DNA from 2 places in the Serratia sp. NA_112.1 genome. Region 2 is predicted to be linked to the other one. Evidence: predicted binding sites of a transcription regulator. Region 2 holds the regulator's gene; the other holds the start of a gene.

What was found. Region 2 encodes ArgR, which controls arginine synthesis, uptake and breakdown. Its sites were predicted from a motif close to ANTGAATAAAAATACANT; they were not measured.
Region 1: argA (amino-acid N-acetyltransferase) is a predicted target of ArgR. The motif match lies at 1,400-1,417, and genes of this name have one in related genera.

What each region holds. Positions count from the first base shown of each region.
Region 1 is NZ_JBQZFO010000007.1:55,490-66,311, forward strand. Features, by position in the region: gene amiC (N-acetylmuramoyl-L-alanine amidase AmiC) at 1-1,211, opposite strand, end outside; gene argA (amino-acid N-acetyltransferase) at 1,451-2,776, shown strand; gene recD (exodeoxyribonuclease V subunit alpha) at 2,819-4,684, opposite strand; gene recB (exodeoxyribonuclease V subunit beta) at 4,681-8,232, opposite strand; gene ptrA (pitrilysin) at 8,229-10,822, opposite strand, start outside.
Region 2 is NZ_JBQZFO010000004.1:8,056-18,877, forward strand. Features, by position in the region: gene tamB (autotransporter assembly complex protein TamB) at 1-46, shown strand, start outside; gene ACUTQ5_RS10160 (gamma-glutamylcyclotransferase family protein) at 49-396, shown strand; gene ppa (inorganic diphosphatase) at 449-979, opposite strand; gene ACUTQ5_RS10170 (methyl-accepting chemotaxis protein) at 1,236-2,789, shown strand; gene fbp (class 1 fructose-bisphosphatase) at 2,826-3,830, opposite strand; gene mpl (UDP-N-acetylmuramate:L-alanyl-gamma-D-glutamyl-meso-diaminopimelate ligase) at 3,999-5,378, shown strand; gene yhcN (peroxide/acid stress response protein YhcN) at 5,570-5,833, opposite strand; gene yhcN (peroxide/acid stress response protein YhcN) at 5,957-6,220, opposite strand; gene argR (transcriptional regulator ArgR) at 6,626-7,096, opposite strand; gene mdh (malate dehydrogenase) at 7,564-8,502, shown strand; gene ACUTQ5_RS10205 (helix-turn-helix domain-containing protein) at 8,571-8,831, opposite strand; gene ACUTQ5_RS10210 (DNA-binding protein) at 9,013-9,363, shown strand; gene ispB (octaprenyl diphosphate synthase) at 9,413-10,384, opposite strand; gene rplU (50S ribosomal protein L21) at 10,654-10,822, shown strand, end outside.

The DNA of each region.
Region 1 (10,822 bases), on a different contig from region 2:
TTGATACCCGCCAGAATAGATTCCGCCACCTGCTGCTGGAAATGCGTGGTACGCAGCTTGCGTTCTTCTTCGATGTTGCTGATAAACGCCGTCTCAACCAGAATAGAAGGGATGTCTGGCGCTTTCAATACCGCAAAACCGGCCTGATCGACACGGTTCTTATGCAAACGGTTTATTTTACCCATTCGGTTCAGCACTTCCTTACCAAATTTCAGGCTGTCATTGATGGTCGCGGTTTGTATCAGATCAAACATGGTGTGATCCAGGTAGCGGTCACCGCTTTTGCTTACGCCGCCGATTTGGTCGGATTCATTTTGGGTCTGCGCCAGGAACTTCGCCGCCGAACTGGTGGCACCTTTGGTCGACAGCGCAAATACCGATGATCCACGTGCGGCCCGGCTGGTAAAGGCATCGGCGTGGATGGACACAAACAGGTCAGCACGCTGCTTACGCGCCTTCGCCACCCTCACCTTCAGCGGAATGAAGACGTCTTCATTGCGCGTCATAAACACCTTCATATTCGGCTCACGCTTGATTAACGTGCTTAGCCGGCGTGCAATCTGCAATACGATGTCTTTTTCACGTGTTTTGAATTTACCAATCGCTCCTGGATCTTCGCCACCGTGACCGGGATCCAGCATGATAACAATCGGTCGGTCACGCCCCGCCTTACCGGCTTGTGGCGCTTCAGCTGGCAACGTACGCTCAAGATCGCCCTTGTTGTAATCTTCCAGTAACGCCAGCAGCGGATCATAGTCTTCGCCACTGCCGCCCTTGCTCGGGTACAAGTCCATCACCAGACGATTGCGGTATTCCGGCACCGGCGCCAGAGTGAACATGTGCGGGCTGACGCTGCGCTTAAGCTCCAGCACCAACCGGACGGTATTTTGATCAAACTGACCAACGCGCGCCTGTTTCAGGTAGGGATCGTCGTCACGTACCTGGCCGACGATGCCCTTCAGCACGCTGTTGAGCTGTATGCCTTCGATATCCACTACCACGCGATCGGGATTGGTCAGCGCAAACTGCTTATATTTCAGTTCAACGTTAGATTCGAGCGTCACCCGGGTATAGGTGGAGGAAGGCCAAACGCGTACGGCAATGACGTGCGATGAGGCAGCGAAACCAGTGCGACTCACACTCAGCAACCAGCTTGCGGCAACCCCCTGTAATAAACGACGGCGGCCCAGATTGTGATTTGAGTTTGGCATGCGGCTCCAGCAGTGGTAACAGATTAAAACAGATGAAAAAAACACCAGTTAACAGGAATGCCGAAAACTTTAACCAATCATTCCGGTGCTGTCATCAGAAAATCTTTTTATGGTTTTTCAATTTATTAACGATTCAGCGCCCCCGGCAAAGAAATAGAGATAATTTCTCACTTGCCATTAGGGCAAGAAAAGAATAAAAATACAAAAATGTCGTATAAATATGCAAATGAGGTTTGGCCGTGAAGGAACGTAGTACAGAGCTGGTCCAAGGATTCCGTCACTCAGTTCCCTATATCAACGCCCACCGTGGCAAGACGTTTGTCGTTATGCTGGGTGGCGAAGCCATAGAACATGAGAACTTTGCCAACATCGTTAACGACATCGGGTTGCTGCATAGTCTGGGTATTCGTTTGGTGGTGGTTTATGGCGCGCGGCCGCAGATCGACGTCAATCTGGCGCAGCATAATCTCGAACCGATTTACCACAAGCATACCCGCGTCACCGACGCCCATACGCTGGAGCTGGTTAAACAGGCGGCGGGTCTGCTGCAACTGGATATCACCGCCCGGCTGTCAATGAGCCTCAACAACACACCATTGCAGGGCGCGCATATCAACGTGGTCAGCGGTAACTTTATCATCGCCCAGCCGCTGGGTATTGATGACGGAGTGGACTACTGCCACAGCGGCCGCATCCGCCGTATTGATGAAGAAGCCATTCACCGTCAGCTCGACAGCAACGCCATCGTGCTGATTGGCCCGGTGGCCGTTTCCGTCACCGGCGAAAGCTTCAATCTGACCTCGGAAGAGGTGGCAACCCAGTTGGCAGTCAAGCTGAAGGCCGAGAAAATGATCGGCTTCTGTTCGTCACAGGGGGTCACCAATCAGGAAGGCACTATCATTTCCGAACTGTTCCCTAACGACGCGCAAAAACGCATCGAAGAACTGGAAGAGCATGGCGACTATCATTCCGGCACCGTGCGCTTCCTGCGCGGCGCGGTGAAGGCCTGCCGCAGCGGCGTGCGCCGCAGCCACCTGATCAGCTATCAGGAAGACGGTGCGCTGGTGCAAGAGCTGTTTTCACGCGATGGTATCGGCACCCAGATAGTGATGGAGAGTGCTGAACAGGTACGCCGGGCGACGATTAACGATATCGGCGGCATCCTCGAGCTGATCCGTCCGCTTGAACAGCAGGGTATTTTGGTGCGTCGCTCACGTGAGCAACTGGAGATGGAGATCGACAAGTTCACCATTATTGAGCGCGATAACCTGACCATCGCTTGCGCAGCGCTGTACCCGTTCCCGGAAGAGAAGATTGGCGAGATGGCCTGCGTTGCGGTTCATCCTGACTACCGCAGTTCGTCACGGGGAGAAATGCTGCTCCAACGGGTGGAAAGTCAGGCACGCCAGATGGGCCTGAATAAACTGTTTGTGCTGACTACGCGCAGCATCCATTGGTTCCAGGAGCGTGGCTTCACACCGGCGGAAGTCGACGTGCTACCGGTTGAAAAACAGGCGCTGTACAACTACCAACGCCGTTCCAAGATTTTGCTGGCGGATCTGTAATTGTTGGCGGGCGCAGTGTGCTGCGCCCTTGTCCATTCTCGCTTAAGCCTTGATCTGCAACCGCTCCGCCAACCCGCTACGGCGCTGGGTCGGGGTACGGATCGCCCGCATCAAAACCGCATCGATGGCATACAGCGAAAGCTGCCTGCGAGCGCGGGTGATTGCGGTATACACCAGTTCGCGGGTCAGCACCGGCAGGAAATGATTGGGCAGCACCAGTACCGTATGGTCAAACTCCGAGCCCTGTGACTTGTGCACCGTCATCGCATAAGCGGTTTCATGCGCCGGTAAACGGCTCGGCTGCACCGACTTGATGCTGCCGTCCGGCAGTTGAAAATGAACGCGGAGTTCGCCGCTCTCATCCCGCAAGGCAATGCCAATATCGCCATTAAACAGCCCCAGAGCGCTGTCATTGCGACCAATCATCACCGGACGGCCGGAATACCAACGCCCAGCGGCTCCCGGCTTACGCTGGATCAGGCCGGCACGTTGCAGCCCCGTCTCAATGCGTTCATTTAAGCCGGCGATGCCGAAAGGCCCCTCTCGCAGCGCGCACAGCACCTGGAAATGACCGAACGCCGCCAACACCGCCACAGCGTCCGCCCCTTCACCCACCAGCCGCAGATAATCACGGTAACCCGCCACACAGGCATCCAACAATGCCTGATAGTCTTGAGTTTCAGCCAGTGGATAACCGCTAACGTCAGCGAAACTGCCGCTGATCGCCGCCATTGCCCGTTTGCCATCACCGGCGTTCACGGCAAAGGCCAATTGACCAATGCCCGAATTGGCATCAAACCGGTAGCTTTTGCGCAACAGGCACAGACTATCGCGTACCGCAGCTTCCGCCTGGGCAGTTTGCCCCTGCAGCAGGCAGCCGGTCAGCCGCGTAAGTTGCTGCGCACGCGTCACGCTGTAACCTTGCTCGGCAAAGCGGCAAATATCTCCCAGTACCGCCCCGGCCTCTACCGAAGCCAGTTGATCGCGATCGCCCAGGAAAATCACCCGTGCCTGAATGGGCAAGGCGGCAATCAAACGCGCCATCATAGGCAGGTCGACCATGGAGGCCTCATCGACGACCAGTACGTCCAGATGCAGCCGGTTGCCACTGTGATAACGCATACGCTGACTGTTGGGCTGAGCGCCCAGCAGACGATGCAACGTGGAAGCTTCGGTAGGGAACAGCGCACGCTGCTCCAGGGTTAGCGTCAGCTGCTTGCTGGCACTGCCCAGGGATTCGGTTAAACGCGCCGCCGCTTTGCCGGTAGGAGCCGCCAGCTGGATGCGCAAACGCCTCCCTTCGTCGAACTGCACCAGCGCCGCCAGTAATTTAGCGACCGTGGTGGTCTTACCGGTGCCCGGTCCACCCGAAATCACCGCAATACGTCGCGTGGCGGCCACCGCGGCAGCAATTTTCTGCCAGTCGGGTTCATCGGTCGCCTCACCAAATAATTGGTCGAGAATAGCACGCAGCTCGGTCTCTTCGACCGCCTGAGGTAGACTGTCGCTACTGATACTGTCGCCTCTAATAAAGGCGGCAACCTCACCCTCGTTCTGCCACATGCGCTGCAGATACAAGCGCTGCTGTTGCAACACCATCGGCATCGCGGTACTGCCATCACCCACCGCCGCACTGGCCGACAGCCGCCGTTGCCAACCGGCCACATCCAACTGCCCTGCCGCCACCCACGCAGCCTGCGCCAGCTCCGGATGACGTCCGTCAAAAAGGTTTTCCGGCAGCAGTTGCTCTAGCATCAGGCAAACGTGACCCGCGCCAGCCTCCGCGCTGAGGCAGGCAGCAGCCAGCAGCATCTCAGGCTCATCCGCTCCAGCGACTACGCGGGCGAACTGCAAATCCAGTGGGCGTAACACGCCAAGCGCCTGTGCCTGTTCCAGTAGAGCGATCATGATGCATCCCCCACCGCAACGGTTTTACCACTGAATAACAAATCCATGCCTTCCACCAATGGCTCCTGAGGGCGGCAGGTAAAAATGCCGCTGCCCGGATGCTGTGCATCCACACCGCGCAGGAACAGATAAATCACCCCGCCGAAGTGCCGCTGATAATCATAATCCGGCAATCGATGGCGCAGATAGCGGTGCAGTGCCAGCGTGTATAGCTGGTACTGCAAGTCGTAACGATGTTCCACCATCGCCTGTTCCATCGCCGGTTGGGTATAGGCGCTGCTGTCTTCGCCCAACCAGTTGGATTTGTAATCCAGCAGGTAATATTTCCCCTGCCAGCAGAACACCAGGTCGATAAATCCTTTCAGCATCCCCTGCACCTGTTGGAAATCCAACTCAGGGCAACGGGCAGAAAGTGGATCGTAACTTTTCACCAGATTATCCAGCTCACGCGCCTGCAACAGCTGCTCGATCGGCAGATAAAACTGCAGCTCAGCCTGCTTATACTGCGGGGCCAGCGCTGACAAAGCGACGCCGGTATCATTAAGCGGGGTGTTTAACAGCACCTGCATCCACGCCAGCAGTATCGGTTGCCAGTGTTCGCCAAATCCTTGTTTTTGCAACTGCTCCAACATCCACGCCTCATCGAGCGGTTGGGTAAAGTCGATCGTTTCAAACAGGCTGTGCAGGAAGGTTCCCGGCCCGGCGCCACGTGGAAAGGTATGCGGTGTGAGCGCTGGCTCACTGTCCTGCGCCTGCTCGCCGGCGGCATCAACATCCAACCTTGGCAACAAATCCTGCATCAGGCTCGTGCCGTGCTGTTGCAGACCGGTATAGCTGGTCACCCGCCAGAAATCCTGCACCTGGCGTGAGAAATGTTTCGCCGCCAGCTCGGTCAAGTCTGGCGTTTGCGGCTGCCAAGGGTACTCGTCCAGAGTTTCGACCCGCGATAGCGCAACACCATCGACGGCCAATTGTTGCAGACATTGCTGCAGATAAGCCGCATCGCCGGCCTGACCGGCCTGCACCAGATAGCCCAGCGCGCTGCGGTGTAAATCGCTATCACCCTGCTTTTTGCGGGTCCCCTGTATCAACGGCGCAATGCCGATGCTGCAGTGGTATACCGAACGGGTCAGCGCGACATACAGCAGGCGTAGATCTTCCGCCAGCCGCTCCTCCTCCGCCCACTCGATACTTTGCTCATCGGCGTCGAGATCCAGCAGGGCCTGGAAACTGTGGCGATCGTGGTACAGCACCTGCTGCTGCTGGCGGAAATTGCCAACGAACGGCAGCCATACCAGATCGAACTCCAGCCCTTTGGATTTATGGATGGTGATCACCTGCACCAAATGGCGGTCGCTTTCCAGCCGTAGCTGCTGGTTGTCGGACTGCCGATTCGGCTGAGCAATCTGCTGCGCCAGCCAACGCACCAGTGCATGTTCGCTGTCGAGCTGTGCGGAGGCTTCCTGCAATAGCTCGCCCAGATGCATCACATCGGTCAACCGGCGCTCACCGCCGAGGCTGGCCAACAGGTTTTCTGCCAGATGGCGCTGATTCATCACCTCACGCAGCATCGGCAACACGCCGCGACGCAGCCACAGCGTGCGATATTTATCGAACTCATTGACCAGGGCATCCCAGGCACGCTCATCCTGGTTCAAGCCGTCCAGCGCCTGCGCGTCCAGCCCCATCAGCCCTGTCGCCATGGCACTGCGCAGCGTACGTTCCTGCTCCGGTGCCAACACTGCCTGAAGCAGCCACAGCAAATCCTTGGCTTCTGGCGTATCGAACACGCTGTCGCGGTTGGACAGATAAACCGAAGGGATCGCCAGTGCACTCAGGGCGTCGCGCACTAATGCCGCCTCATTGCGGCTGCGCACCAGCACGGTAATGTCTGACGCCTCTACCGCCCGCCGTTTTTCGCCTTCGACCAGCCAGGCCTGCTGGTTTTGCCCGGCGCTGAGCCAGTCGCGGATTTGCGTGGCGCACAGACGTGCCATTAATTGTTGGTACTCACTAACGCCGACACCTTCCCCCTGTTGCAGCCAGAATTGCATCGCAGGCTGCGGCTGGTTGTGCAGCTCAAACGCCAGCCCCCGATTTTTCTCGGCGGCGACCACCTCAACAAAGGGAATTTGGCCGAACAGGAAAGGTTTTTCCACCTGCGCAAACAGATGATTAACGCTTTCCACCATCGCCGGTGAGGAGCGCCAGTTGGTTTCGAGCGTATAGTGGGCGCTTACCTCTGAACGGGCGCGCATATAAGTAAAGATATCGGCACCACGGAAAGCGTAAATTGCCTGCTTGGGATCGCCGATCAGCAGCAGGCCGCATTCCGGCCTGCCGACATAGAGTTTTTGGAAGATGCGGTATTGCTGTGGATCGGTATCCTGGAACTCATCGATCATCGCCACCGGGTAACGCTGGCGGATCGCCTGTGCCAAACGTTCACCCCCGTCACTCTGCAATGCACTGTCCAGCCGACTTAACAGGTCGTCAAAACCCAGCTCAGCCCGCTGACGTTTCTCCTGCTGAATGGACAAACGTATCTCGCTCAGCGCCCGCGCCATGATCAAATCACGCAGCGTCAGAGGTTCATCGAACAGTTCGTCGATCGCCACAAACAATGCATGGCGCGGCGGTTCGCCTTTTTTAGTTTTCTCCAGCAGTACCGACTGACGGAATTTATCCAGCTCTTTCGGCAACTGATAGTCTTGGGTTTCCAGCACCACCCATTCACCGACTTTGTGCAACCAGTTAGGCAGGTTTTTGCTGCTGTAACTGCGCTTATCAACGCCGGACTGGCTGATCAACGCTTCCAGCTCGCCCGCTGCCGCCAGCCACTGCACTTTAATGGCGTCAATACGCGCCACGATTTGCTCATGGCGCATCAGCACCGTTTCTTCATCCTTCGGCGGCCGACGCAGCATGGGCGCTTCGCCATGCAGATAACCGGAAAGATCGGCCAGCAGCGCTTCCGGGCCGCTCCACTCCTGGCTCACCGCCCGGGCCACTCCGATCGGCAACGGATAACAATGGCGACGCCAAAAGTCCGCACAGGCCTGACGGCGCAGCGGCAGTTCATCCTGCACCAGCGTTTGCTCAAACAGAATGCCGGACTCGAAGGCGTTGTGGGTCAGCATACGCTGGCAAAAACCGTGGATGGTATAGATTGCCGCTTCGTCCATCTGCCGTTCGGCGGCCAGCAGTTGCGCAGCAGCATCCGGCAGATCGTCAATTTCCGCCATTAATGCATTAAATAATGGGTCTTTACTGCTGCCACGCACGCAGGCAATGCGTAAGCCATGGATATTGCTGCGGATACGTCCACGCAACTCCTCAGTGGCGGCCTCGGTAAAGGTCACCACCAGGATCTCCTCTACCGTCAGCGGCCGGGGAAAGGCTGCCGCCTGGCCCAAGCCAAGCAGCAGACGCAGATATAACGCACCAATGGTAAAGGTTTTACCGGTCCCCGCCGACGCTTCTATCAACCGCTCGCCAAACAGCGGCAACGTTAGCGGGTCAAGTCGCTGCGGAGTGGTCCCTGTCATGGCATCGCCACCTTACGCGGCAAGGTTTTCTGCAGCGCAGAGGCGTTTGGATACGTTACCCAGTTCGGCTGTACGGCGTAATCCGCCTTCTCTTGCCCACTGCCGCTCACCTGCGACAACACCGCCAGCCCCTGCGGCTTAATCACCGCCTGGTGGAAATAATCCGCCAGTTTGGTCGGCGTCAACTGCTTGATCTGCTCAATCAGCTTATGACGGGTATCAAATGCGAAGTTGCCACGGTCAAAGTCATTGGAGAAGCGGCCGGCTTCTTCGCTCAGGGTCTGCGGACGCTGCTTCAGCTCGTTGATCATCGCTTGCTTATACTGCTCGAAGTCCGCTTCTTTCATCTCGCGCAGGCGTTTCTCGGTTTTCGGGTAGAAATCCTGATAGCGCTGATACAGGTACGCCGGTTGCTTGCTGTTACTTTGCAGCAGGAAACCAATGCCCCACTGACGGCCGACGGACATCGGGAAAGCAAACACCGCGTAGCCAAGTTGTTCCTGAGTACGCAGCTGGCTGTAGAACCATGGCTGGATAATTTGGCCCAGCAACGAGCTGTAAGCCATACCGGTCACTTCGTCGTAGCCGGTCGGCACATACACTGCCGCCAGCGCCGAGTCGGTGCTGCTGCCTGCCCGCTGCAGATTGGCCAACTGGTTTTTAGTCACTTCAACGTCTTCGCCGTGCCACCATTCAATGCCGGTACAACCCAGACGGTGTTTCAGCGTGGAGGCCAGGGTATCCACCTGCTGCTTGCTCATATTGCCCACCACCAACAACTCCGGTGTTGCCTCAGCCAGCAGGCTGTCACGGTAGGCCAGCACATCTCTCAGCGTCAGGGTTTTCAGCACCTCACGGCGCTCACTGCGTTCTGAGTAAGGCACGCGAGAAACCATCTGCACCGGTTGGATAGCCAGTTCAAACGCTTTGCCTTTCTCGGCCGAATCCAGCTGTTCCAGATACCAGGATTTGGCCTGCGTCAGTTGATCTTCGGTCGGTGTGAAACTGGAGTAGCCCTCGATCAGCGAGGTCAGCAATTGCGGCAGACGCTGGGTAAAACCATTGGCGTTGAACTCCAGACCGTTGTTCGGCGAGGTTGAGAAACTCAGCCCGCCAACCGAAGCCTGATAGCTCAGTTGGTCCAGTGATATCCCGGCCAGATAGTCAGTCAAAGAGAACAACACCTGGTTGCGTGCAGAATCCATGGTTTTTGCATTGCGGAATACCACTGTGACGTCAGCCTTCGGCTCGTCGGCAAAGTAACGGCTCGGCATATACAACACACGCAGACCCGGTTGGTCGACCACCATCTCCGGTTTTTTAAACTCGTGCGAAGGTTTGGTCAGGCTGAAATCATCTGGAATATACGGGTTCAGCGTAGGTAACGACAGGCTGATCCCTTTACCCAGTTGCTGCCACTGCTCAAAGCGCTGCTGAGTGATTTTATCGACCTGATACGGCGCATTGACGAAGTAGGCCATCTTGTTATGCGGCTCATTCGGGCTGACGAACCAGATACGCGCATTTTGTGGCGTCATGGCGTCCAGACGTTCGGCAATGGCTTTGACGTCATAGCGGTCGGCCAGATAAGGCGAATCCAGCGTATGTTCGACCGGCACGCGCAGCATGGTATCCACCAGCCATTCGATGTAGTCCATATCACGGGTGATCGACGGATAGCGGAAATCCAGATTCAGGACGTGGGAAATCTCATCAAAATAGCTTTGCTTAATACCTTCGCTGCGCAACATTTTCAGATAGTTGAAGATGGCCGCAACCACTTCGTCACGCTTGGCCAGGCCTTTATCGGTCAGCGAGACGCTGATCGAGAATACGCCGCCGTTGCGATCGACCATAGGATCGGCCCCGGCATTGATGGCATCCGCCAACCCCTGCTTTTGCAGCCAGTCAGACAGGGTATTTTGGCTGCGGTTGCCAATCAGGTAACTGATGTAGGTATCGGTCTTGCTGCGGAATTCGGCGCTGTTATTGTCGATGCGGAATTCTACTTTCAACTGTTTGCGCGGCTGGGCCGGCACATAATGAATAATGATGCCCTGCTGTTCAGGGGTGACCGCCGGGACTTTGATCGGCGGTACGCTGGCGTCTCGATTAGGAACCTTGCCAAAGGTTTTGGCCGCCAGTTCAGCCAGTTCCGGCAATGGCTGGTTGCTGTACAGCACCCCCATCATCAGATTGGCAGAATAATAACGCTGATAGAATGCCGTCAGCTCATCGTGCAGCTTGCTGCCCGGCTTGTCTTTTAGGGTATCAAGGTTACCGCCAGAGAAACGCGCGCTCGGGTGAGCCGGGTTCAGCGTTTCTGCCCCAACCTGCGCCATGCGCATACCGTCACGTGAGCGTGCCATCGTCAGTTCAGCGTTGACCGCATTACGTTCACGATCGGCATTGTCCGGATCCAGCAGCGGCTCGGCGATGGCGTCCGCCATGCGATCTACCGCCGGGGCCAGCGCGTCGTTTTCCACTTCCAGATAAAACGCAGTGCGATAAGACGCGGTGCTGGCGTTATGGCTGCCGCCGTGCTTCTTCAGGAACTCCGACAGGTTTTCCGGTTGCGGATAGCGCTTTG
Region 2 (10,822 bases):
TGGTCTCGACCAGGCATTAGATTTGCTCTATCAGTTTGAGTTTTAGCGATGCGAATAATTGTCTACGGCAGTTTACGACGCAAACAGGGAAACAGCCATTGGATGACTAACGCCCAATGGTTAGGCGAGCATGAGCTCGAAGGCTATCAGATTTATAATCTGGGTCATTACCCGGCGGCGATCCCTGGAGAGGGCACGGTACATTGTGAGGTGTATCGCATCAACTCATCGATTTTGGCTGAGCTGGACGAACTGAAAAGCAACACCAAGGACTATAAGCGCGAGCTGATTCAGACGCCTTATGGAAGTGCGTGGATCTACCTGTATAAACACAGTGTGGACGGTTATCCGCGGATCAACAGCGGTGACTGGCTGAGGCGTCTCGACGAAAAGTAAAAAAAAACACCGCTCACTGAGCGGTGTTTTTTTATCGGACGGCGGCTAAGAATTACTTCTTGGCTGCACGTTCGAAAGAGGCAACGATTTCAGCTTTGGCAGCGGCAGCGTCTGCCCAGCCTTCCACTTTCACCCATTTGCCTTTCTCCAGATCTTTGTAGTGCTCGAAGAAATGAGAGATCTGGGCTTTCAGCAGTTCTGGCAGGTCGTTCACATCTTTGATGTGATCGTACTCTTTGCTCAGTTTGCTGTGCGGAACGGCAACCAGTTTCGCATCTTCACCGGCTTCGTCGGTCATCTTCAGGACGCCCACCGGACGGCAGCGGATCACTGAGCCAGGCTGCAGCGGGTATGGCGTTGGTACCAGCACGTCAACCGGATCACCGTCCAGAGACAGGGTGTGGTTGATGTAACCGTAGTTGCACGGATAGAACATCGCGGTGGACATGAAACGGTCAACAAACAGCGCGCCAGTGTCCTTGTCGATTTCATATTTGATTGGATCGGCATTGGCCGGGATTTCGATAACTACGTAGATGTCTTCTGGCAGGTCTTTGCCAGCAGGGACGTTAAGCAAGCTCATGTCGGTTTCCTTTAATCAAACCAGAAATGGAGTGGCGGCTATTATAGCGGACTCTTTTGTGATTTCCTGCCCTTTTCATCACCCAAGTCCCGGCAGACAGTCATCCACTGAATTTCCAGATTAATCCTCCAACGACGTTAAGTTTTCCCCGCGGTTGCCGATAACGTCATCAAATAATAATGAGTCGGCGAAGTCTGGCTCTGCGTTTTACCTCCTCTACGTTAGAACTCACTATTTCTGAAGCCGAGAAGAACTCATGTTAAAAAAGATTACGGTCAAGGCCGGGCTGATTGCCTTGCTGAGCCTGATGACGCTGCTGTTGATTATGGTCAGCACCATCGGCATCAATGCCATTAATGAAGGGTCGCGATCGTTACACACCCTGAACCAGATTTTAGGGCAAGAACTTGGGTCGCTGGCCAGTAGCTCCAACCTGACGCTACGCGCCAGAACGGCGGCCTCACTGGCGGTGCGCCAGCGTGAAATCGGCCAGCTCGAGGTGTCCGACGCCACTGTGGGGCGCATTTATGATTACCTCGCACAGTCGAAGCAGGAAATGGCGCGCTTTGTCAGCGTCGGCACTGTGACCGAACGTGGCCGCGAACTGTCCACTCGCCTGCAAAACAGTTACCGCGCCTATCTGGAACAGGGCGTCAGGCCGATGGCCGATGCCATCAAGGCCGGCAAAGTTGATGACTATTACGACATCCAGGAAACCAAAATCTCTGCATTGAGCATCGCCTTCGAAAAAGACCTCAGCGACTTCCACAGCTTTGCCATGAATATCGGCCAGCAGCGGGTGAACGAAGCGGAAAGCAACGCCAGTACCAAGATTACCCTGATCCTGATCGCCGGCCTGCTCAGCGTGTTGCTGGCGGTATTGGCCTGGTTCGCGCTGCGAGTGATCATTCTGCGTCCACTGGATGAATCTATCGCCCAGTTGGAATATATCGCCGGGGGCGACCTGACGCACGACATCACCGGCGAAGGGGAAACCGAAATGGGTCGTCTGATCCGTGCGATGCAGCGGATGCAGCAGGCGTTGGTCAGTTCGGTCAGCAAGGTTCGTGATGCCAGCAGCCAGATTGACACTGGTTCACGCGAGTTGGCCGCCGGCAACCTGCATCTGGCGCAGCGCACCGAAGAGTCGGCCGCTTCGCTGGAGGAAACCGCCGCCAGCATGGAACAGCTGACCTCGACGGTGAAAATGAACGCCGAGAATTGCGAGCAAGCTAATCAGCTGGCGCTCAGCGTCTCTGATATTGCCAATCAGGGTAGCGAGGTGGTTAGCCAGGTGATGGACAAGATGCAGGCCATTACCGATAGCTCACGCCGCATCGCCGATATTATCAGCGTGATGGACGGTATTTCGTTCCAGACCAATATTCTGGCGCTGAATGCGGCGGTAGAAGCGGCACGCGCGGGTGAACAAGGACGCGGCTTTGCTGTGGTAGCGGGTGAGGTTCGCAGCCTGGCTCAGCGTAGCGCTCAGTCAGCCAAGGAGATCAAAGGGTTGATCGAAGCGTCGCAGAACCGGGTGCAGGAAGGCGAGCAGATGGCCGAGTCCGCGGCGAAAACCATGAGTGGTATTACCGGTGAGGTAGGGCGTGTGACGGCGTTGATGCGGGAAATTTCTGCGGCTACACGTGAGCAAAGCAGCGGCATTGAGCAGGTCAATCTGGCGGTGGCACAGATGGATCAGGTGGCGCAGCAAAATGCGGCCTTGGTCGAGGAGTCGGCGGCGGCAACGCGTTCGCTGGAGGATCAGGCCCAGTTGCTGGCCCAGAGTATGGCGGCGTTCAAACTATAATGCAGGGGGCGACAGGCGCCCCCCACAAGGAACCTGTTATTCGTCCGGGTTCTCGGCGATAAAGCGCTCGGCGTCTTCCACCATGGATTTGGTGCCGACGAAGAACGGTGCACGCTGGTGCAATTTCACCGGGGTAATGTCCAGAATACGGTTTTTACCGTCGCTGGCTTTACCGCCTGCCTGTTCCGCCAGGAACGCCATCGGGTTGCATTCATACAGCAGGCGCAGCTTGCCTTGCGGGTGGCTGGCGGTGCTTGGATAAATATAGATGCCGCCTTTGAGCAGGTTGCGGTGGAAGTCGGCAACCAGCGAACCGATGTAGCGGGAGGTATAAGGGCGCTGAGTGGCTTCGTCCTGTTCCTGACAATATTTGATGTATTTCTTCACACCGCGCGGGAACTTGATGTAGTTACCTTCGTTGATGGAATACATATTGCCGGTAGCCGGGAAGCGGACTTTCTCGTGGGAAAGGCAGAACACACCCAGAGACGGATCGTAGGTAAAGGCATGCACGCCATAACCGGTGGTGTACACCAGCATGGTCGAGGAACCATAAACTACGTAGCCGGCTGCAACCTGGGCGCTGCCTGGTTGCAGGAAATCTTCTTCGGTCACGGGAGTGCCGACCGGGGTGATGCGACGATAGATAGAGAAAATCGTACCGACCGAGACGTTGACATCAATGTTGGACGAACCGTCCAACGGATCCATCAACACCACATACTTACCATTTTCAGCCCGCTCGCCGTCGAATATCACGATTTCATCTTCTTCTTCAGAAGCGATACCCGCAACTTCACCGCGCGCTTTCAATGCCGCTTTCAGCTTTTCATTGGCATACAGGTCCAGTTTCATCTGGACTTCACCCTGTACGTTGGAAATGCCGCTGGTACCGAGGATATCAACCAGACCCGCTTTGTTGATGTCGCGGTGGATGATTTTGGCGCCCAGTTTAATTGCAGAAAGTAACGCTGTCAGCTCGCCGGTGGCGTGAGAAAAGTCGTGCTGTTTCTCGACGATAAATTCGCCTAACGTTTTCATGACACAATCCCTGAATCTACGGATGGGTAGCGGTTTGTTAACAAACCGCCAACGTATTCGCGAGCAGTGTAGCCCAAAGATGAACGCTATTCATAGGCAAATCCATTTCTTCTGGACGATTCTGAGCGTTAGAATGTGCCAACATTCGACGTACTCTATGAGAAAACTATGCGCATTCACATTCTTGGGATCTGTGGCACCTTTATGGGCGGGCTGGCGGCGCTGGCTCGTTCGCTAGGGCATGAGGTGACCGGCTCTGACGCTAATGTCTATCCGCCGATGAGCACGCTGTTGGAGAAAGAAGGGATCGAACTGATCCAGGGTTACGATCCGGCTCAGTTGGATCCCGCACCGGATCTGGTGATCATCGGTAACGCCATGACGCGCGGTAACCCGTGTGTTGAAGCAGTACTGGAGCTGGGTATCCCTTACGTTTCCGGCCCACAGTGGCTGCATGATTATGTGCTGCGCGATCGCTGGGTACTGGCTGTTGCCGGGACCCACGGCAAGACCACCACTGCCGGCATGGCAACCTGGATCCTGGAAGCCTGCGGCTACCAGCCGGGCTTTGTTATCGGTGGCGTGCCGGGCAACTTTGACGTTTCTGCCCGCCTGGGGGGCAGCCCGTTCTTTGTCATCGAAGCCGATGAATATGACTGCGCGTTCTTCGACAAGCGTTCCAAGTTTGTGCATTACAGCCCGCGTACGCTGATCCTGAATAATCTGGAGTTTGATCACGCCGACATCTTCGACGATCTGAAAGCGATTCAGAAACAGTTCCACCATCTGGTGCGTTTGGTGCCAGGCAAGGGCAAAATTATTTTGCCTGACAACGACAGCCACCTGAAGCAGGTGATGGCGATGGGCTGCTGGAGTGAGCAGGAGCTGGTTGGGGAAGAAGGCGTATGGCGTGCACAGAAGCTGACGCCGGACGCCAGCCATTATGCGGTATTCCTTAATGGTGAGCAGGTGGGCGAAGTCAAGTGGTCGCTGGTCGGTGAACACAACATGCATAACGGTTTGATGGCCATTGCCGCCACGCGTCATGTTGGTGTGTTGCCTGAGGATGCCTGTCGTGCGCTCGGCGACTTTATTAATGCCCGCCGTCGTCTGGAGCTGCGTGGTGAAGCCAATGGCGTCACGGTATATGACGACTTTGCCCATCATCCAACGGCAATTCTGGCGACCCTGGCCGCGTTGCGTAGCAAGGTGGGCGGCACTGCCCGCATTCTGGCGGTGCTCGAACCGCGCTCCAACACCATGAAAATGGGCATCAGCAAGAACGATCTGGCCCCGTCGCTGGGCCGTGCCGATGAAGTCTTCCTGTTCCAGCCGCACCATATCCCCTGGCAGGTGGCGGAAGTGGCGGAAGCCTGCGTACAGCCAGCTCACTGGAGCGCCGATCTGGATACGCTGGTGGACATGATTGTGAAAACGGCCCAGCCGGGCGACCATATTCTGGTGATGAGTAACGGCGGCTTTGGGGGGATTCACGATCGGCTGCTGGAGGCGTTGGTCAATAAACCGGAGCCAAAAGCCACCTATTGATTTCCTGCTTTGTCAGCAATCCAAGGGCCGATAGCGGCCCTTTTTTACGCCCAGAAAAAAGCCCTCGCGAGCGAGGGCAACGGGGTTCGTCGGATAGGACGACGAATTCTTCAGAGAATTAATGCTTACGACAGAACTCGGCAGTGGCAGTGACGAGGGTAATCAGTTCGGTAAGCATGTCCTCTGAATTGTTATTTATAGATTTCGGCGGTCGCGTGCCAGTTGCCGTTTTCGTAGGCTTCGATCACGCGGTAGGCTTTAGCACCTTGTTTGTCGGCCTTGTCAGACAGGGCCTGACGAATGTCGGAAGGCGCGCCGGTAATGCCGCTGGCGGTAATGGTTCCGACAGACTGAAGATTGGTCGCTTGGTCATTAGTGATTAACGTAGCGGCAGAAGCCCCTAAAGAAACGACTGACAGCAGGCTAAGTGCGGCGAGGGTAGTTTTCATGCTCATGATATTAAGTCCTGTTGTGATAACCGCCTGGAAGGGCTTTTTCAGCGTTTTTATACTTGAAGGCCGTTATCGGGGTATTGGGTTCCAGAGTTTTATTGCCCGTTGCCGGGTAACGCCTTGTACTTATTTGTAAATTTCTGCGGTAGCGTGGAAGTTGCCTTCGTTGCGCGCTTCAATCACACGATAAGCGGTTGCCCCTTTGGCATCGGCTTTTTCAGACAGTGCCTGACGGATGTCTGAAGGTGCACCGGCAACGCCGCTGACGGTGATAGTGCCTGCAGACTGCATATTTGCAGCCTGATTTGCATCAACAGATTGTGCTGCAAATGCGCCGAAGGAAAGCATGGATAGAACGCTCATGGTTGCGATGGTAGCTTTAATTTTCATGTTCTCACCTTTTCGTATTCTTTTATCAGTTCCAATGAACTGTGATTTACGTCACGGAAATGAGTATACATCTAGTAACGCTAAAAATTAATAGTTAGCTAACAGTTCCTTGTGAAACTTTATTATGGCGTTCCTTATTTTTAATAACCAGATGGAATAAAAAACGCTTATAAAACGATCTTTCGATGTTAAATTTATGTAATTTCAATAAGGTAAGTGCTTTTGACCAAAAGTGCGGAAGATAACAGTAGCTATTACTGGTTACGGACCAATGTCATTGAAATGTGCTGCAGCACGACGAGATTCTGGTTTTAAACGTGGCAAGGAATGAGGGAAGGGTAAGGATAGGGTTAAAGAAGCGCTAACAAAACGCGACCGTTAGCCGTATTTTGTTAGCGCACTGCATCATAACTCTTGTTCGAACAGCGATAGGATGGCTTCGTATAACTGACGAGCGCTAAAGCTGCTGGCCGGGGTAACGAAAATAGTGTCGTCACCGGCGATGGTGCCGAGAATACCTTCTGATTTACCCAGCGAGTCCAGCAGGCGGGCAATTAACTGTGCGGCGCCGGGGCTGGTGTGGATCACCACTACGGCATCGTTATGATCGACATCCAGCACCAGGTTCTTCAGTGGGCTGGTAGTGGTAGGCACGCCGAGTTCGGCTGGAAGGCAATACACCATTTCCATTTTGGCATTACGCGTCCGCACCGCGCCGAACTTGGTCAGCATGCGCGATACTTTGGATTGGTTGATGTTTTCGAAGCCTTCTTCTTGCAGCGCCAAAACGATCTCGCCTTGAGAACTGAATTTTTCTTCTTTCAATAACGCTTTAAACGCCTTGATCAGATCTTCCTGCTTTGCGGGATTACGCATTTTGCACCGTGGAATGTTGACAATAGAAGTCATTATTATGCATATAAATGAATTTTTATGCAATAAAAGGACGTCCGGAAAAAATAATAATGGCCGGACAATGGGGAAAGGGCGACATTTTAACAAAATCTGTATCCCATGAATATGCCCTTTCCATGACCGAAGGATCCGTCCATGGTGGTAAAGAAAATGTTATTAAAATGATGTTGTTCTGATGTTATGTAAGGGTGTAATGTAACCGCCGGTTAACTTGCTCGTGAATAACCTCGCAGTATTTTTGATTAGTGTGCGCTATGCCCTTCATGAGTAAGCGATTTAATCTAAGATATGCGCTCGATATCGGCCGCTTTATTGCACCAGCTCTCAAACGGACTGTTAAGGGATTGTTTTTAAAGGTGTAATAATTTAAGGTCCGTACCCACATATTCACGGCGCTTTATATATTTAAGATAATAAAGGAGTATAGGATGAAAGTTGCAGTTCTCGGTGCTGCTGGCGGTATCGGCCAGGCCCTCGCCCTTCTACTCAAAACCCAGCTTCCTTCAGGTTCTGAACTCTCTCTCTACGACATTGCCCCCGTTACCCCAGGCGTTGCCGTCGACTTAAGCCACATCCCAACCGCAGTTAAAATCAAAGGCTTCAGTGGCGAAGACGCTACTCCAGCTCTGCACGGTGCAGACGTGGTACTGATCTCTGCCGGTGTTGCACGTAAACCAGGCATGGATCGTTCAGACTTGTTCAACGTGAACGCGGGCATTGTGCGTAATCTGATCCAGCAAGTGGCAACAACCTGCCCGAAAGCCTGCATCGGCATTATTACCAACCCGGTAAACACCACCGTGGCTATCGCAGCAGAAGTGCTGAAGAAAGCCGGCGTGTATGATAAAAACAAACTGTTCGGTGTGACCTCGCTGGACATTATCCGTTCCAACACCTTCGTGGCCGAGCTGAAAGGCAAGCAGCCGGAAGAGTTGAACGTACCGGTTATCGGTGGGCACTCTGGCGTGACTATCTTGCCGCTGTTGTCACAGATCCCGGGCGTAAGCTTCACTGACCAGGAAGTCGCTGATCTGACCAAGCGCATTCAGAATGCGGGGACCGAAGTGGTTGAAGCTAAAGCTGGTGGCGGGTCTGCAACTCTGTCAATGGGCCAGGCGGCGGCGCGTTTCGGTTTGTCTCTGGTTCGTGCGCTGCAGGGCGAAAAAGGCGTGGTGGAGTGTGCTTACGTGGAAGGCGATGGCAAATATGCCCGCTTCTTCGCACAGCCTCTGGTGCTGGGTAAGAACGGCGTTGAAGAACGCAAAGATATCGGTACTTTGAGCGCATTCGAGCAGAAAGCGCTGGAAGATATGCTGGATGTTCTGCACAAAGATATCGAACTGGGCGAAAAGTTTATCAATAACTGATCATTCAGTAGTGCATGAGTATGCATAGGCCGCCGGACAGTGTACCGGCGGTTTTTTTATGCCTGTAGCTATGTGCGGATGCGGGCTTTTCGATCCAGCAGGTTATGGGTATATGGGTCGAAATAACGGCTTGGCCAGATCTCCGCAGGATGAATGTTAAGGGCTTCAGCAATTAACCATTCCCCTTTTGGCCAGGGGCGCGACAGCGCGTTTGCTAGCGTTGACGAGCTAAGCCCTGCTTTGCGCGAAACCGCCGCCAGTGTTGTTCCCTTCTTACGTAGTGCCGCAATGATATCCGCCGGATGCCAGTCCTTGTTCCTTGAGTTCATGTTTACATTCCTTTTTTGATTAGCGAAAGTTCTGTTAGTGGTATAACTAACAGGTCAAGATTAATCGTTTGAACAACATGAAGCGCTTATACGGAAACTAGGATACCACCAAATTTCTAAAAAAATATCCAATAAATTTCCAAAAAAAGATATTTGCCGACTTTTCCCAGAGAACATGGCTATGAAAAAAGAGTGGTTTGCCGCCAAGGAACTGACAGGCGTGGCAGGATTACCCTCCTCACCACAGGGAATAAATTTGATGGCACGTCGTGAAGGCTGGATCAGCCGTCGGCGTAAAGGTGTGCAGGGGAAAGCGCTGGAATACCATATTGACAGCTTGCCTACGGGGACGCGTAATTTACTGGTATTAAAAGAAGAACCTGCGAGATATCAGGTTGAACGCAAGGATCCGCTGGCCGTGTGGATTGAGTACTACTACCACTTGACAGAGAGTGAACGTGAGAAGGTATTGGCGTTCCTGGCGCGAGAAGGGATCGCTAGCTTGCTGGCGCGTATTTCAGCACAGAAATGATCAGACCCGCAGTGCGGGTCTGTGGAAATAATAATAGGCTTTTAGTTTCTTAAAAATCGCGTTGAACCGCAAGGTGCGCTAATCCTTCCAGCGCGGAGCGATGTGGCGATTCCGGCAGAACCTGCAACGCGGCAATGGCCTTGTCAGCCTCTTCCTCAGCCCGTTGGCGGGTATATTCCAGTGAGCCGCATTGCTGCATGGCTTGCAACACCGGTTCCAGCAAATGACGGCCGTTACCCTGTTCAATCGCCCCGCGGATCATGGCTTTCTGCTCGCCTTCGCTGTTATGCATGGCGTGCAGTAGCGGTAATGTCGGCTTCCCTTCATTGAGATCGTCACCGGTATTTTTACCCAGGGTACTGCCGTCAGCGCTGTAATCGAGTAGATCGTCGATCAACTGGAAAGCGGTGCCGAGATAGCGACCGTAATCCTGCAGTGCTTTTTCTTCTGCAACGCTTGCGTCTGACAGGATCGCCGAAGATTGCGCCGCCGCTTCAAACAGGCGTGCGGTTTTGCTGTAGATCACCCGCATGTAGCTTTCTTCGGTAATGTCCGGATCGTTGACGTTCATTAACTGCAACACTTCACCTTCGGCAATCACGTTGACCGCCTCAGACATCAGTGCCAGCACGCGTAGCGATTCCAGACTGGTCATCATCTGGAAAGCACGCGTATAGATGAAGTCGCCGACCAGGACGCTGGCGGCATTGCCGAAGGCGGCATTGGCGGTGGCCTTGCCACGGCGCATATCTGATTCATCCACCACGTCATCATGCAGCAGGGTAGCGGTGTGAATGAATTCGATCAGCGCGGCAACGGTAATGTGCTTATCACCCTGATAATGCAGCGCCCGCGCCGCCAGAACGGCGATCATCGGGCGGATGCGTTTACCGCCACCACTGATAATGTAATAGCCAAGCTGATTGATGAGCGTGACATCGGAATTCAGCTGTTCGAGAATTGTTGCGTTCACGGCCGCCATATCTTGCGCGGTTAACTCGGTAATTTGCTCTAGGTTCATTGTATTTTTTTCAGCTGTGTTTCTCTTCACCGCGTTGAGATCGCTGCTCACATCGGTACATGGCGGTAACTGTCCCCCTGATTGTACTTGAAAAACGGCTCAGATAAACGCCATGAAAGGAACTGTGTTTTTTTTCTTCTTTTTTCTGCTTCTGGTCTTATTCTGCTCTTGTCATACGCTGGATTATTGCGTAGAATTCGCGCCCTATTGTGAATATTTATAGCGCGCTCTGTACTAAACAGTTGGGCACGCGGAAAGCGGAGTTTTATATGTACGCGGTTTTCCAAAGTGGTGGTAAACAACACCGAGTAAGCGAAGGTCAAACCATTCGCTTGGAAAAGCTGGACATCGCAACTGGTGAAGCAGTTGAGTTTGACCAGATTCTGATGATCGCTAATGGCGAAGATATCAAAATCGGCGTTCCTTACGTCGATGGCG